Regions from separate parts of the Vibrio sp. M260121 genome, predicted to be linked through region 1. Evidence: predicted binding sites of a transcription regulator. Region 1 holds the regulator's gene; each other region holds the start of a gene.

Region 1 (4,276 bases):
ATAAACGCGCATATTTTCCCATAATGGATAACAATTATAGTTACTGCTATTCATCTTAATTGTTTACACTTAGGGGATAACCATTTAGGAGCAAAAAAATGCAAGAAGTGAAAGCTTTTAACGAGAAACGCGCAGAAATCTATTGGTGGTTTTCTAGCCTGTTCGCAAAAGAACTGACAGAGAAAGAACTAGAAAGCTACCACAGTGTTGAAATTCGAAGCTTTTTGGCTGGCCTTGGTGAAAATGAGTCATTAAAACCAGCTGTGGATACCCTTGTTGATGCACTTAACCGTCTGCAGGATCGTGAAGACGCACAACTTGAGTTGGCAGCAGACTTTTGCGAGCTTTTCCTTAAGACAGAAAAGCACGGTGCACTGCCTTACGCCTCTATGTACATTGGCCAATCTGGCCTGCTAAACGATAAGCCAGCAGAAGAGATGGAAAAACTGATGGCAGAGTTTGGCGTGCAAGTTGATGAAAACCTGAAAGAGCCAGCTGACCACCTAGCGGTAGAGTTGGATTTCTTGGGTAATATGATTATTCGCTCTAACGAACTAGAGCAAGAAAAGCACATGGAAGAAGCGTTCGACAAGCAGAACGATTTCATCCAACAGCATCTTTTGACTTGGCTACCTCAGTTTGCTGCTAAATGTAAGCAGTTCGACGAATTTGGCTTCTATATTAGCGTTGCGCAACTATTAATTGCATTTTGTAAACTGGACAGCACCTACCTTCTTGGTGAATAATTGCCGCCTATTTTAGGGAGCCTGCTATTTAGGCTCCCTATTTTATTCGTTTAGTTTTAATCTGGCTTAGAGAATCCCAACCAATTTAGCCGTGAAAATGTGACCTCAAGGGCACAAAACAACCGCTGAAAATATTGCCAGCCTGCCCACATCAGTCTAAAATGTGAGCGCAAACGATTAAATATGATTTATATGTAAACCGCTGAAATATAGCGGTTTTTGTGTTTTCTTAACATGATTGCTGACTAATTCCTCACTTATAAAAGAAGGGAATATGAGTATCAGCAACAAATGTTGCTACAAATCTTTTTATACCGATTCGGAACAACCACTGCCAAATATCTCAGCAATGCCCTTTCTTGCAGTTGCTCGGTTTGTGCAAGACCCTAAGCGTATGGTTGTCTTCACTCACGGTATTCAGTAGCTCGATACAGGACATCATTTATGGCCACTATTAAAGACGTTGCTCGCTTAGCCGGCGTTTCTACCACAACGGTTTCGCACGTAATTAACAAAACTCGCTTTGTTGCAGAAGCAACCCAAGAAAAAGTAATGAAAGCGGTTGATGAACTAAATTACGCGCCAAGCGCCGTTGCTCGTAGCTTGAAGTGCAACTCTACTCGTACTATCGGTATGTTAGTTACTCAATCAACCAACCTATTCTTCTCTGAAGTCATCGATGGTGTTGAGAGTTACTGTTACCGTCAAGGTTACACTCTAATTCTTTGTAACACGGGCGGTATCTACGAGAAGCAACGTGACTACATCCGCATGCTAGCTGAGAAACGCGTAGATGGCATCCTAGTAATGTGTTCTGACTTGACGGAAGAGCTAAAAGAGATGTTAGACCGCCATTCTGACATTCCAAAAGTTGTGATGGACTGGGGCCCTGAGAGCTCGCAGGCAGATAAGATCATCGATAACTCGGAAGAAGGCGGCTACATCGCGACGAAATACCTGATCGATAACGGTCACACTGACATCGCATGTTTGAGCGGTCATTTTGAAAAAGCAGCGTGCCAAGAGCGTATCGCTGGTTACCGCCGAGCAATGGCGGAAGCAAACCTAACGGTTAACGAAGATTGGGTTCTTGAAGGTAACTTCGAATGTGATACTGCTGTACTGGCGGCAGATAACATCACAGCAATGGAAAAACGCCCAACAGCTGTCTTCTGTTTTAACGACACAATGGCGCTAGGCTTAATGAGCCGCTTGCAGCAAAACGGTATCAAAGTACCGGATGATGTATCCGTGATCGGTTACGACAACATTGAGCTTGCAGAATACTTTTCTCCACCGCTAACGACTATCCACCAACCAAAACGTCGTGTGGGTAAAAACGCATTTGAGATCCTTTTGGAACGCATCAAAGACAAAGAACACGAGAAACGTGTGTTCGAGATGCAACCAGAGATCGTTGTTCGCAACACGGTTAAGAAACTAAACTAACCTCATCTGCGAACTCATTTTATAAAGCGCTCTTATGGGCGCTTTTTTAATATCTAAAAATAACTTTCCCTTAATATTTCAGCTCAAGAATACAACCTTAAGCTTCGATAAGTTGCTGTTTTAATTAAGGTGTAGCCCATTTCCTACATCAAGCTTTTGTATGACAAGTAGATGCTCAGCAATATGAAACAAAACACATCAACTTAGCGCTATTAACTGAACCAAGATCACACTTTTGTGTTTGAAACGTGATGTTAATTCAATATACGAAGTATTCTCAAAGAGTCACGCACAGGGCAAACCATTCGAAAGGGTGGGACGCAAAGCCTCCGGCCTGAACCATCTTATTAGATGGAAGGTAGCGGGGTTACCGATGGCAAATATGCATTAAGTGAGTTTACCCTTTAATGACATTGTGTCTGCATGCATTTGCTAATCTCTCGGACCTGATTTTTGGTGGCGTAATATTAATTACACCGAGATAACACATCATGGATAAACCGATACTCAAAGACTCAATGAAGCTGTTTGAGGCACTTGGTAATATCAAGTCGCGTTCAATGTTTGGCGGCTTTGGGCTCTTCGCCGATGAAACGATGTTTGCACTAGTTGTGAACAATCAACTTCATATACGAGCTGACCAACAAACTTCATCTGACTTCGAGACTCAAGGACTAAAACCGTACGTCTACAAGAAACGTGGTTTCCCAGTCGTTACGAAATACTACGCTATTTCTGATGATCTATGGGATTCGACCGATCGCTTGATTGAAGTTGCAAAGCAATCTCTAGAGACTGCTAAGCAAGAGAAAAAACAACAAGCGAGCGCCAAACCTAACCGATTGAAAGACCTTCCTAATCTACGCCTTGCAACTGAACGTATGTTGAAGAAAGCAGGCATTGACTCTGTCGAGCAACTAGAAGAAGAAGGTGCCCTAAACGCTTACAAAGCAATCCAAGATACGCATGCCTCTACGGTAAGCCTTGAATTGTTGTGGGCGCTTGAAGGCGCTATCAACGGTACACATTGGAGCGTCGTACCTCAGTCTCGCCGGGAAGAGTTGATGAGTGCTCTCTCGTAGAGCAATCATTTCAGCATGACATTGAGTAAAAGCCGCAGTTTTCACACTGCGGTTTTTTTTTGAAATTTTTTCTTACTTCATTCTGTCTTATTATTTAAGAAGCCAAACGGAGCCATTGATATGAATAAGAAACTGATTTTAGGACTGATCCTACTCGCGACCATCATCTTTTTAGGTGTCAACTTCGGTCAATATTTAACGCTAGAAAACGCCAAAGCACAGCAACAAGCGTTAAACAGTTTCATTGACCAAAACTTCGTGTTTGCCGCCGCAACCTATTTCTTCGCTTACATTGCTATCACCGCTTTTTCTATTCCTGGTGCTGCGGTTGTAACGCTTCTTGGTGCAGCCTTATTTGGTTTTTGGACGAGTTTATTGTTGGTGTCTTTTGCCAGCACAATCGGCGCAACCATTGCGTTTTTAAGCAGCCGTTACCTGTTGCGTGAATGGGTACAAAGCAAGTTTGGTAATAAGTTGAATGCCATTAACCAAGGTGTAGAAAAAGACGGTGCTTTTTACCTCTTCTCACTACGTTTAATTCCGGTATTTCCGTTTTTCTTGATCAACTTGTTGATGGGTCTGACACCAATGTCAGTCGCACGATTCTACCTAACCAGCCAAATCGGTATGTTGCCAGGCACTGCCGTCTACTTAAATGCAGGTACACAGCTCGCCACTATCGACAGTCTTTCAGGAATTGTGTCACCTACCGTATTAGCGTCGTTTGCTCTGCTCGGCTTGTTCCCAATCATCGCAAAATGGGTTATGAATAAAGTTCGCCCAGCCCAAGTTCAAAACGGAAATGCTTAATGAAGATATACATCGCTAAAAATCCTGCAGAAGCTCATATCGTCTGTGAGCTTCTCAAAACCGAACAGATAGCTTGTGAAGTAAGAGGTGAGGGAATGTTCGGCTTAAAGGGTGAGTTGCCGTTTAGCGATGATACAGACCCGTATGTTTGGCTTTTACATCCGGAGCAGAAACTAAAAGCATCTGCCA
Region 2 (4,276 bases), on a different contig from region 1:
TAATTAGATTTCAATTTGATTAATTAATATTGTTGATTACCGAAAAAACTAAAGAAATTTAATCTAAATCATGAATTAGCATTTGCACATATGAGAAAGATAAAGTTAAATATAAGGACTCTATGTTTAAATTCTATTTTCGCATTTAATTTATCGTCTCGATAAGCAATGTCGAACCTTTTAACTTATTAATAGGAATCGTTATGTCAGAGCTGACTAAAACACTTCTAAATATCCGTAGCCTTCGTGCATTTTCTCGTGAGCTGACTCTAGAACAGTTAGAAGAAGCTCTAGATAAACTAACTATCGTTGTTGAAGAGCGTAAAGAAGCAGAAGAAGCAGACCGCGCAGCACAAGCTGAGCAAGAAGCAAAACTAGCTGCTATCGCTGAGCAAATAGCTCAAGACGGTATCGACGTTGAAGCACTAATTAGCGCACTTGCTGGTGAAACAAAAACTAAAGCAAAATCTAAACGCGCTCCTCGCCCTGCTAAATACAAATACACTGACGTTAGCGGCGAAGAAAAAACTTGGACAGGTCAAGGCCGTACACCTTCTGCAATCCAAGAGCAACTTGATGCAGGTAAATCTCTAGACGATTTCCTAATCTAATAAAAGATTTATGAATTTTAAAAAGGTTCCCAATGGGAACCTTTTTATTTATCTATAAATAGATACAAAAATGGCGCATTCGAAATGCGCCATTTTTTCACTTATGTGCTAAGTTGGGTAATTCAACAGAATGAATTAACGTTCCCAGTATGCCTCTTCCAAGCTATCTTCACGCTCAGGAAGACCACGTGAAAGACGTGGAGAATGCTGCACTAACACTTCGTAACTTGCTCGGTTCGCGTATTTACAAACTTGAGAGAATGAAGAATAAGTTAAATACTCATTACTGTGCTTACTTGAGTTAGGCACATTTTCTTTGTGGTATTTATTTGCTGCCATATCGTGAAGAACCGCAGACAATGCCGCATCGCCTGCGCCATTGGTGTTCTTAATTTTTTCAGGGCCACCCATGTATGGAGAGATATGTGAATATACTTTAATTGCATTTTCACATGAGTCTTTCTTAGCAGGACGGCTAAATTCGAAACGGTTAAATTCAGCAATAGAACCAGGAAGCAGTGGCAATGAAGTTTCACGCTTAGCGCTTTCTTCAGTGTAACCCGCCATAAACAGGCCTACAGGACCAGCAGTACAAAGAACCAGATCAGCCCACTCAAGCGTCTTATCTGAAGCAGCTAAAGGATCAGACTCACCCGTTAATGCTTCTGCTTCGTCTTCGTTCATTGCAACAACAGAAACATTATCGCGAATGAATTCTTGCCAGAATGTTGGGTCATCTTGAATAACGAATTTAGTACCTAGCGTTAATACCACTGGTACATCATGCTTTTTCGCGTATTCAATAGCACGCATCGTTGCTTCCGGCATTGGGTCGCCTTCTTTACAACGAACAAGGTATGCAGTAAGAACTAGAGCAGATGCGCTCTTGAAGATCTTCTCAGGGATATTGTCTGGATGAAGTTGGTTCATTTGACCTTCGCTGATTGCGAAAGTACGTTCACCATCTTCGGTAATAAGAGCAAAACAACGACCGATTGCACCATCAACACCTTGTAGGTAGTTCAGGTCCATACGGCTAGATGTGTTACATAGGTAGCGGTAACCGTAGCTGCCGATTTTGATATCTTGGCTCATTACGCCCAGAAGTGTTGAGCGGTCATCTGCCAACACTGAGTAGTTGTGCAGCGTGTTACCAATTGTGCCACCAGCATACTCATTGGTAATTAAGCATTCTTCTTTTAGCTGTTGGTATAGCGCTTCTGCAGTTGCGTCATCAATTACCAACGAGTGTCCTTTACTCAAACCGTACTTTTCAATCACATCCGTTGTCACTTTCGCTTCAATATCAACCAGCGTTTGATCAATGCCGATGATGTGTGTGCGCGTCATCTTTTTGCTTTCTTGTGCTTGGCTCACCAATGGGTCACGAGCATGAACAGGAAAATAGTGCTTGGATTTGCGTTGTCCAGGAAATTTCATATTGTTAGTCAGAGTAAGGGATGAAAAGGAGAACGGATTCTATACCGCCGTTATTAAAGCAGCAATAAAGGCAATTATAGCAAACGTTTGCAGTCTGCTTTTTTCTTTCAATCGGCCTATTCGCCTTCCATGAAACCCAAATCTGGTAATTGATCAAGGTGCTCACTGTAGCGTTTAAGGTTGAATTCACCTTCGTTTTTCATCACGTCGAAAATCTCAATCGACATTGCACATGCCATCATCGCAACCGCATCTTCACGCGGTGTACCTGTCATCATTAAACGCATCAGGGTTTCTTTTACTTTGAGCGGATTGCCATCTTCTAGCTGATTTTCAACAATTTCAATCAACTCACTTTCTTGCATAAATTGGTTTTCTTCAGTCATTTACTTTTTCCTCTTGGATTTTTGCCAACTATGCCATATATAACCCTTCTATACTTATCGAATTTAACCCTCACCTTCGCATTTGGATAAATTTAAGCCAAAATCGAAGTGTGATTTCGATCTCGGATCTGTCACCGGTCAGTGGATTCTGGTAGAATCTACGTCCCGTTAATTTTAGTGGTGTTTAGTAATGTCTGATAACAGCCAAAAGAAAGTCATCGTCGGCATGTCCGGCGGCGTTGATTCATCTGTTTCTGCGTATCTTCTCAAGCAACAAGGCTATCAAGTAGAAGGCCTGTTCATGAAGAACTGGGAAGAAGATGACAACGAAGAATATTGTACAGCAGCAGAAGATCTTGCTGATGCTCAGGCAGTATGTGACAAGCTAGGCATTCACCTACACACCATCAACTTTGCTGCTGAGTACTGGGATAATGTATTTGAGTACTTCCTTGCTGAATACAAAGCAGGCCGTACACCAAACCCAGACATTCTTTGTAACAAAGAAATCAAGTTCAAAGCATTCCTAGAATTCGCTGATGAAGTACTTGATGCTGACTACATTGCAATGGGTCACTACGTGCGTCGCTCTTTCCCAGAAGACGCTTTACCTGGTGAAGAACAGGAAAAACCACAAATGTTACGTGGTCTAGATGGCAACAAAGACCAGAGCTACTTCCTATACACATTAAGCCACGAGCAAATCGCACGTAGCCTATTCCCTGTTGGTGATCTAGAGAAGCCAGAAGTACGCCGCATTGCGGAAGAGCAAGATCTAATCACAGCGAAGAAGAAAGACTCTACGGGTATTTGTTTCATCGGTGAACGCAAGTTTACAGAATTCCTAGGTCGCTACCTTCCAGCTCAACCAGGCAACATCGAAACGCCTGAAGGCGAAGTGATTGGTCAACATCAAGGCCTGATGTACCACACACTTGGTCAGCGTAAAGGTCTGCACATCGGTGGCCGTAAAGGCGGCGGTGGTAACGAAGACCCATGGTTCGTTGGTGAGAAAGACCTAGAACGTAACGTTTTGATTGCCGTTCAAGGTAAAGACCATCCAATGTTGAAATCAGAAGGTCTACTTGCGTCACAACTTCACTGGGTAGATCGTGAGCCAATTCGCGATGTTATGAAGTGCACAGTGAAAACTCGTTACCGTCAGGAAGATATTCCTTGTACAATCATCCCTATCGATGATGAAAACATTAAAGTGATCTTTGACGAGCCACAAATTGCTGTAACTCCAGGTCAATCAGCTGTGTTCTACAAAGATGACGTGTGCCTAGGTGGCGGCATCATCGAGCAACGCATTAAATATTCTCAAGCTTAGGAGTCGTTACGTGGCGAATACACTTTATGACCGTACTATCGCTTTTGCAGGTATCTGCCAAGCTGTTGCCTTAGTTCAACAGGTAGCGAGAAACGGACATTGTGATCAAGATGCCTTTGAAACGTCAATTAACGCCATTTTGAATACTAGCCCAGCGAACACCATTGGTGTTTTCGGCCGCGAAGCCGACCTTAAGCTGGGTCTTGAATGCTTGGTGAAAGGGATTGATAGCACCCCATCGGGAAGTGAAGTCACTCGCTACATCATCAGCCTAATGGCATTAGAGCGCAAGCTATCGGGTCGTAACGATGCAATGTCACAACTTGGTGATCGCATCCAAATGGCTCAGCGTCAAACGGAACATTTTGAATTGCTAGATGATCAAATGATCAGCAACCTAGCAAGCATTTACTTGGATGTAGTCAGCCCTATTGGTCCTCGTATTCAAGTAACTGGTACTCCATCGGTACTGCAACAAACCTCTAACCAGCACAAAGTTCGTGCTC
Region 3 (4,276 bases), on a different contig from region 1:
CATTGGGTAACTTTGGTGTTGACCACATGCTAGACGGTCTGACTGAGTGGGCGCCAGCGCCGAAAACTCGTCAAGCGGTTGAGCGTGATGTTGAAGCGACAGAAGACAAGTTCTCTGGCTTCGTATTTAAGATCCAAGCAAACATGGATCCAAAACACCGTGACCGTATCGCATTCATGCGTATCGTATCGGGTACTTACACACAAGGCATGAAGATGAACCACGTTCGTCTTGGCAAGCAAGTAAGTATCTCAGATGCGGTTACCTTTATGGCGGGTGACCGTTCTCGTGCAGAACACGCTTACGCGGGTGACATCATTGGTCTACACAACCACGGTACTATCCAAATTGGTGATACCTTCACTCAAGGTGAAGCGCTGAAGTTCTCGGGTATTCCAAACTTCGCTCCGGAACTGTTCCGTCGTATTCGTCTAAAAGATCCACTGAAACAGAAACAGCTACTGAAAGGTCTGGTTCAGCTTTCTGAAGAAGGTGCGGTACAGGTATTCCGTCCACTGCAAAACAACGATCTGATCGTTGGTGCGGTTGGTGTGCTTCAGTTTGACGTGGTTGTGGCTCGCTTGAAGTCAGAATACAACGTTGAAGCGATTTACGAAGGCGTTAACGTAGCAACTGCGCGTTGGGTTGAGTGTGGCGATGCGAAGAAACTGGATGAGTTCCAACGTAAGAACCAAACTAACCTAGCACTGGATGGTGGTGATAACCTAACGTACATCGCGCCAACTATGGTTAACCTAAACCTAGCGCAAGAGCGTTTCCCAGATATCGATTTCCGTGCAACTCGTGAGCACTAATCGAATCTAACTCGCTTTATATCGCGTACTAGATCATAAGCCGCCGTTAGCTATACACTTAGCTAACGGCGGTTTTTTATTGGCGCAATGCGAATTCTATTGGCTAAAAAGGGTGTGCGATGAACTGGTTTAAGAAAGGACTCAAGCGTTACGACGATTGGTGTAAAGAGATGGGGCTGACGCCTGATCAAAAGCGCAGTTGTGTGCCGTATAAACAAGACCCAGTTCATGAAGACGAGCCTGCTGAAAAAGCAGAGCAAGAGAAACCGAACAATGAAGCTGTTTGATACCCACTGCCATTTCGACTTTGATGTGTTTCAAGAGGATTTTGCTCACCAAGTTGACCTCGCTCGTGAGCAAGGGGTCGAGCGTATCTTGATTCCTTCTGTCGGACCGAGTAACTGGGTTCGTATTCAAGAGTTGGCTAATCAATACTCTCACCTTTATTACGCGTTGGGTTTTCACCCCTATTTTCTACAACAAGAGTTTGAGCAGTTTGCCCCAGAGCTGGAATCGTTACTTTCCTCGTCCCACCGACAATGCGTCGCGATAGGGGAGTGCGGTTTGGACTTCGCAATAGATGTGCCTGTCGAGCTTCAAGAGCAGGCGCTTGAGTTGCAATTCGAACTGGCAAGACGGTTCGATCTGCCCGTTATTTTACACAGCCGAAAAGCACATAATCGTCTCATCCAACTAGTCAAAGCAGCCAAGCTTCCTAAAGGTGGCGTATTGCATGCGTTCTCTGGCAGTTATCAGCAAGCAATGGAATGGGTTCGATTAGGTTTTCTTATCGGAGTTGGGGGCACAATTACCTACCCACGAGCGAATAAAACTCGCGACGCGATTCAAAGATTATCACTTGAGAATATCGTTTTAGAAACAGACGCTCCGGATATGCCTATAATTGGCTATCAGGGCGAGCCTAATCACCCTTCAAAACTGATTCATGTATTGAATGAGCTGGCTCTGTTGCGCACAGAAAGTAAGCAATCGATTGCCTCTCAGCTATGGGAAAATAGCAATTCGGCCTTCTTTATATGTGAATAAAATCTAAAGATGGTGTTTAAAAGCGAAAACGTTTTCCTGCTTATTGTGAGATAACTCACAAACGGGAGTGAATCAATGATGAATCTTATAAGAAAGTGTGAGGGTGGCATTACTTTAATTGATTCTGCATGAGTATAATTGCCCCCGCTTTATAGCTCCATTTTGTAACACGCCAATAAATAACTTATAAGGAAGTCATAAACTATGAGCCTGTTTATGAGCCTAGTCGGTATGGTAGTGCTTCTTGCTATTGCATTTGCATTCTCATCTAACCGCAAAGCTATCAACTTTAGAACTGTGGGTGGCGCATTTGCTATCCAATTCATCCTTGGTGCATTTGTTCTTTACGTACCTTGGGGCCGTGATCTACTAAACGGTTTCTCTACTGGTGTTTCTAACGTTATCAACTACGGTAACGATGGTTCATCTTTCCTATTCGGTGGTCTTGTTTCTGACAAGATGTTCGAAGTATTCGGCGGCGGCGGCTTCATCTTCGCATTCCGCGTTCTTCCTACACTGATCTTCTTCTCTGCACTGATTTCAGTTCTTTACTACATTGGCGTAATGCAGTGGGTTATCAAGATTCTTGGTGGTGCACTACAAAAAGCGCTTGGCACTTCTCGTGCGGAATCAATGTCTGCAGCTGCTAACATTTTCGTAGGTCAAACTGAAGCACCTCTAGTTGTTCGTCCATTCGTACCAAAAATGACTCAATCTGAGCTATTCGCGGTAATGTGTGGTGGTCTAGCATCTGTAGCTGGTGGTGTACTAGCAGGTTACGCCTCAATGGGTGTTCCACTAGAGTACCTAGTAGCAGCGTCATTCATGGCAGCACCTGGTGGTCTACTATTCGCTAAGATTCTTCACCCAGAGACTGACCAGCCTCACGAAGACATCGAAGAAGCAATGGACGGTGGCGACGACAAACCAGCTAACGTAATCGACGCAGCAGCGGGCGGTGCGGCTTCTGGTCTACAACTTGCACTAAACGTTGGTGCAATGCTAATCGCGTTCGTAGGTCTTATTGCTCTTGTTAACGGTATGCTAGGTGGCATCGGTGGTTGGTTCGGTATGCCTGAACTAACACTAGAACTAATCCTAGGTTACGCGTTCTCTCCACTAGCATTCCTAATCGGTGTTCCATGGGACGAAGCAGTTGTTGCTGGTTCATTCATCGGTCAGAAACTAGTAATCAACGAATTCGTTGCATACTTGAACTTCACACCTTACCTAGGTGAAGGCGCTCAAGTTGTTGCGGCAACTGGTGAAGTAATGTCTGAGAAGACTACAGCTATCATCTCATTCGCACTATGTGGTTTCGCGAACCTTTCTTCTATCGCGATTCTACTTGGTGGTCTAGGTAGCCTTGCACCAAACCGTCGTTCAGATATCGCTCGCATGGGTATTAAAGCAGTTCTTGCTGGTACGTTGTCTAACCTAATGGCAGCGACTATTGCAGGCTTCTGCCTTAGCCTTGCAGCACTTTAATTAGAATCGGTTCTTAATATATAGACGCCGTTTTAAATCATGCCCTGTAGCAAGAGATTGCTGCGGGGCATTTTTCGTTTTTCGGGCCTAAAAAATTAACCGCACGTAGGTCTACGTGAGTAGCTTACGCAGTCGGTGGAATAGGGGCTGGGAAATTTTGAGATACAAACCGTTTGCGCTCTATTTGGTGCTACAGTTTTGCGGTGAAACTCTATAATGTAGTAATCACGAATTCGTGGTTATGATGACCACTTAATCACAGAGTGAATACTACATACTCGGTGGGCAAATGAATTGCCCTGCAATATCAAATCTCACAAGCGTTTTATTGTTTGATGTGATATTAAAGACACCGCAATCATAGATTGTTGTGCCATAGGCCAAACTGGTACTGTGCGGTGACAAGGATAGCAATTGGTATATGATTTTTCGCAGTATATGCCGAGTCTTCAGGGAACCAAGTCCGTTCATTAATAGACTGCTTAGCTAAAATCTCACACTGTCTCTACTTGTTGATTATAGTTAGAGAAGCGATGTGAAGCTGAGTAGTGAATTTTTTGAATATTGATCGGAGATAGAAATGAGCGATTTAAAAGCAGCAGCGCTACGTGCACTGAAACTTATGGACCTTACTACGCTAAATGATGATGACACTGATGCAAAAGTGATCTCACTATGTCATGACGCGAAATCAGCAGTAGGCAACACAGCTGCAATCTGTATTTACCCTCGCTTTATTCCTATTGCTAAGAAGACACTTCGTGAGCAAGGTACGCCAGAAGTTCGTATCGCAACGGTAACGAACTTCCCACACGGTAACGACGACATCGAAATCGCAGTTGCTGAAACAAAAGCGGCGGTTGCTTACGGTGCAGACGAAGTAGACGTAGTTTTCCCATACCGCGCTCTAATGGCGGGTGATGAGA

What was found. The regulator PurR, encoded in region 1, represses purine synthesis genes. The targets are predictions, from matches to a motif close to TNANGNAAACGTTTNCNTNA.
Region 2: QTO06_RS21230 (inosine/guanosine kinase) is a predicted target of PurR. The motif match lies at 2,127-2,146, and genes of this name have one in related genera.
Region 3: QTO06_RS09255 (NupC/NupG family nucleoside CNT transporter) is a predicted target of PurR. The motif match lies at 1,883-1,902, and genes of this name have one in related genera.

Annotation. Positions count from the first base shown of each region.
Region 1 is NZ_JATABF010000004.1:106,867-111,142, forward strand. Features, by position in the region: gene torD (molecular chaperone TorD) at 99-746, shown strand; gene QTO06_RS04185 (hypothetical protein) at 1,021-1,170, shown strand; gene purR (HTH-type transcriptional repressor PurR) at 1,191-2,195, shown strand; cyclic di-GMP riboswitch class I at 2,481-2,570, shown strand; gene QTO06_RS04195 (TfoX/Sxy family DNA transformation protein) at 2,687-3,277, shown strand; gene QTO06_RS04200 (TVP38/TMEM64 family protein) at 3,398-4,087, shown strand; gene QTO06_RS04205 (putative signal transducing protein) at 4,087-4,276, shown strand, end outside.
Region 2 is NZ_JATABF010000048.1:32,164-36,439, forward strand. Features, by position in the region: gene QTO06_RS21225 (H-NS family histone-like protein) at 204-611, shown strand; gene QTO06_RS21230 (inosine/guanosine kinase) at 747-2,051, opposite strand; gene QTO06_RS21235 (hypothetical protein) at 2,168-2,437, opposite strand; gene mnmA (tRNA 2-thiouridine(34) synthase MnmA) at 2,628-3,770, shown strand; gene hflD (high frequency lysogenization protein HflD) at 3,781-4,276, shown strand, end outside.
Region 3 is NZ_JATABF010000012.1:59,973-64,248, reverse strand. Features, by position in the region: gene prfC (peptide chain release factor 3) at 1-815, shown strand, start outside; gene QTO06_RS09265 (DUF5363 family protein) at 935-1,102, shown strand; gene QTO06_RS09260 (TatD family hydrolase) at 1,089-1,862, shown strand; gene QTO06_RS09255 (NupC/NupG family nucleoside CNT transporter) at 2,067-3,350, shown strand; gene deoC (deoxyribose-phosphate aldolase) at 3,931-4,276, shown strand, end outside.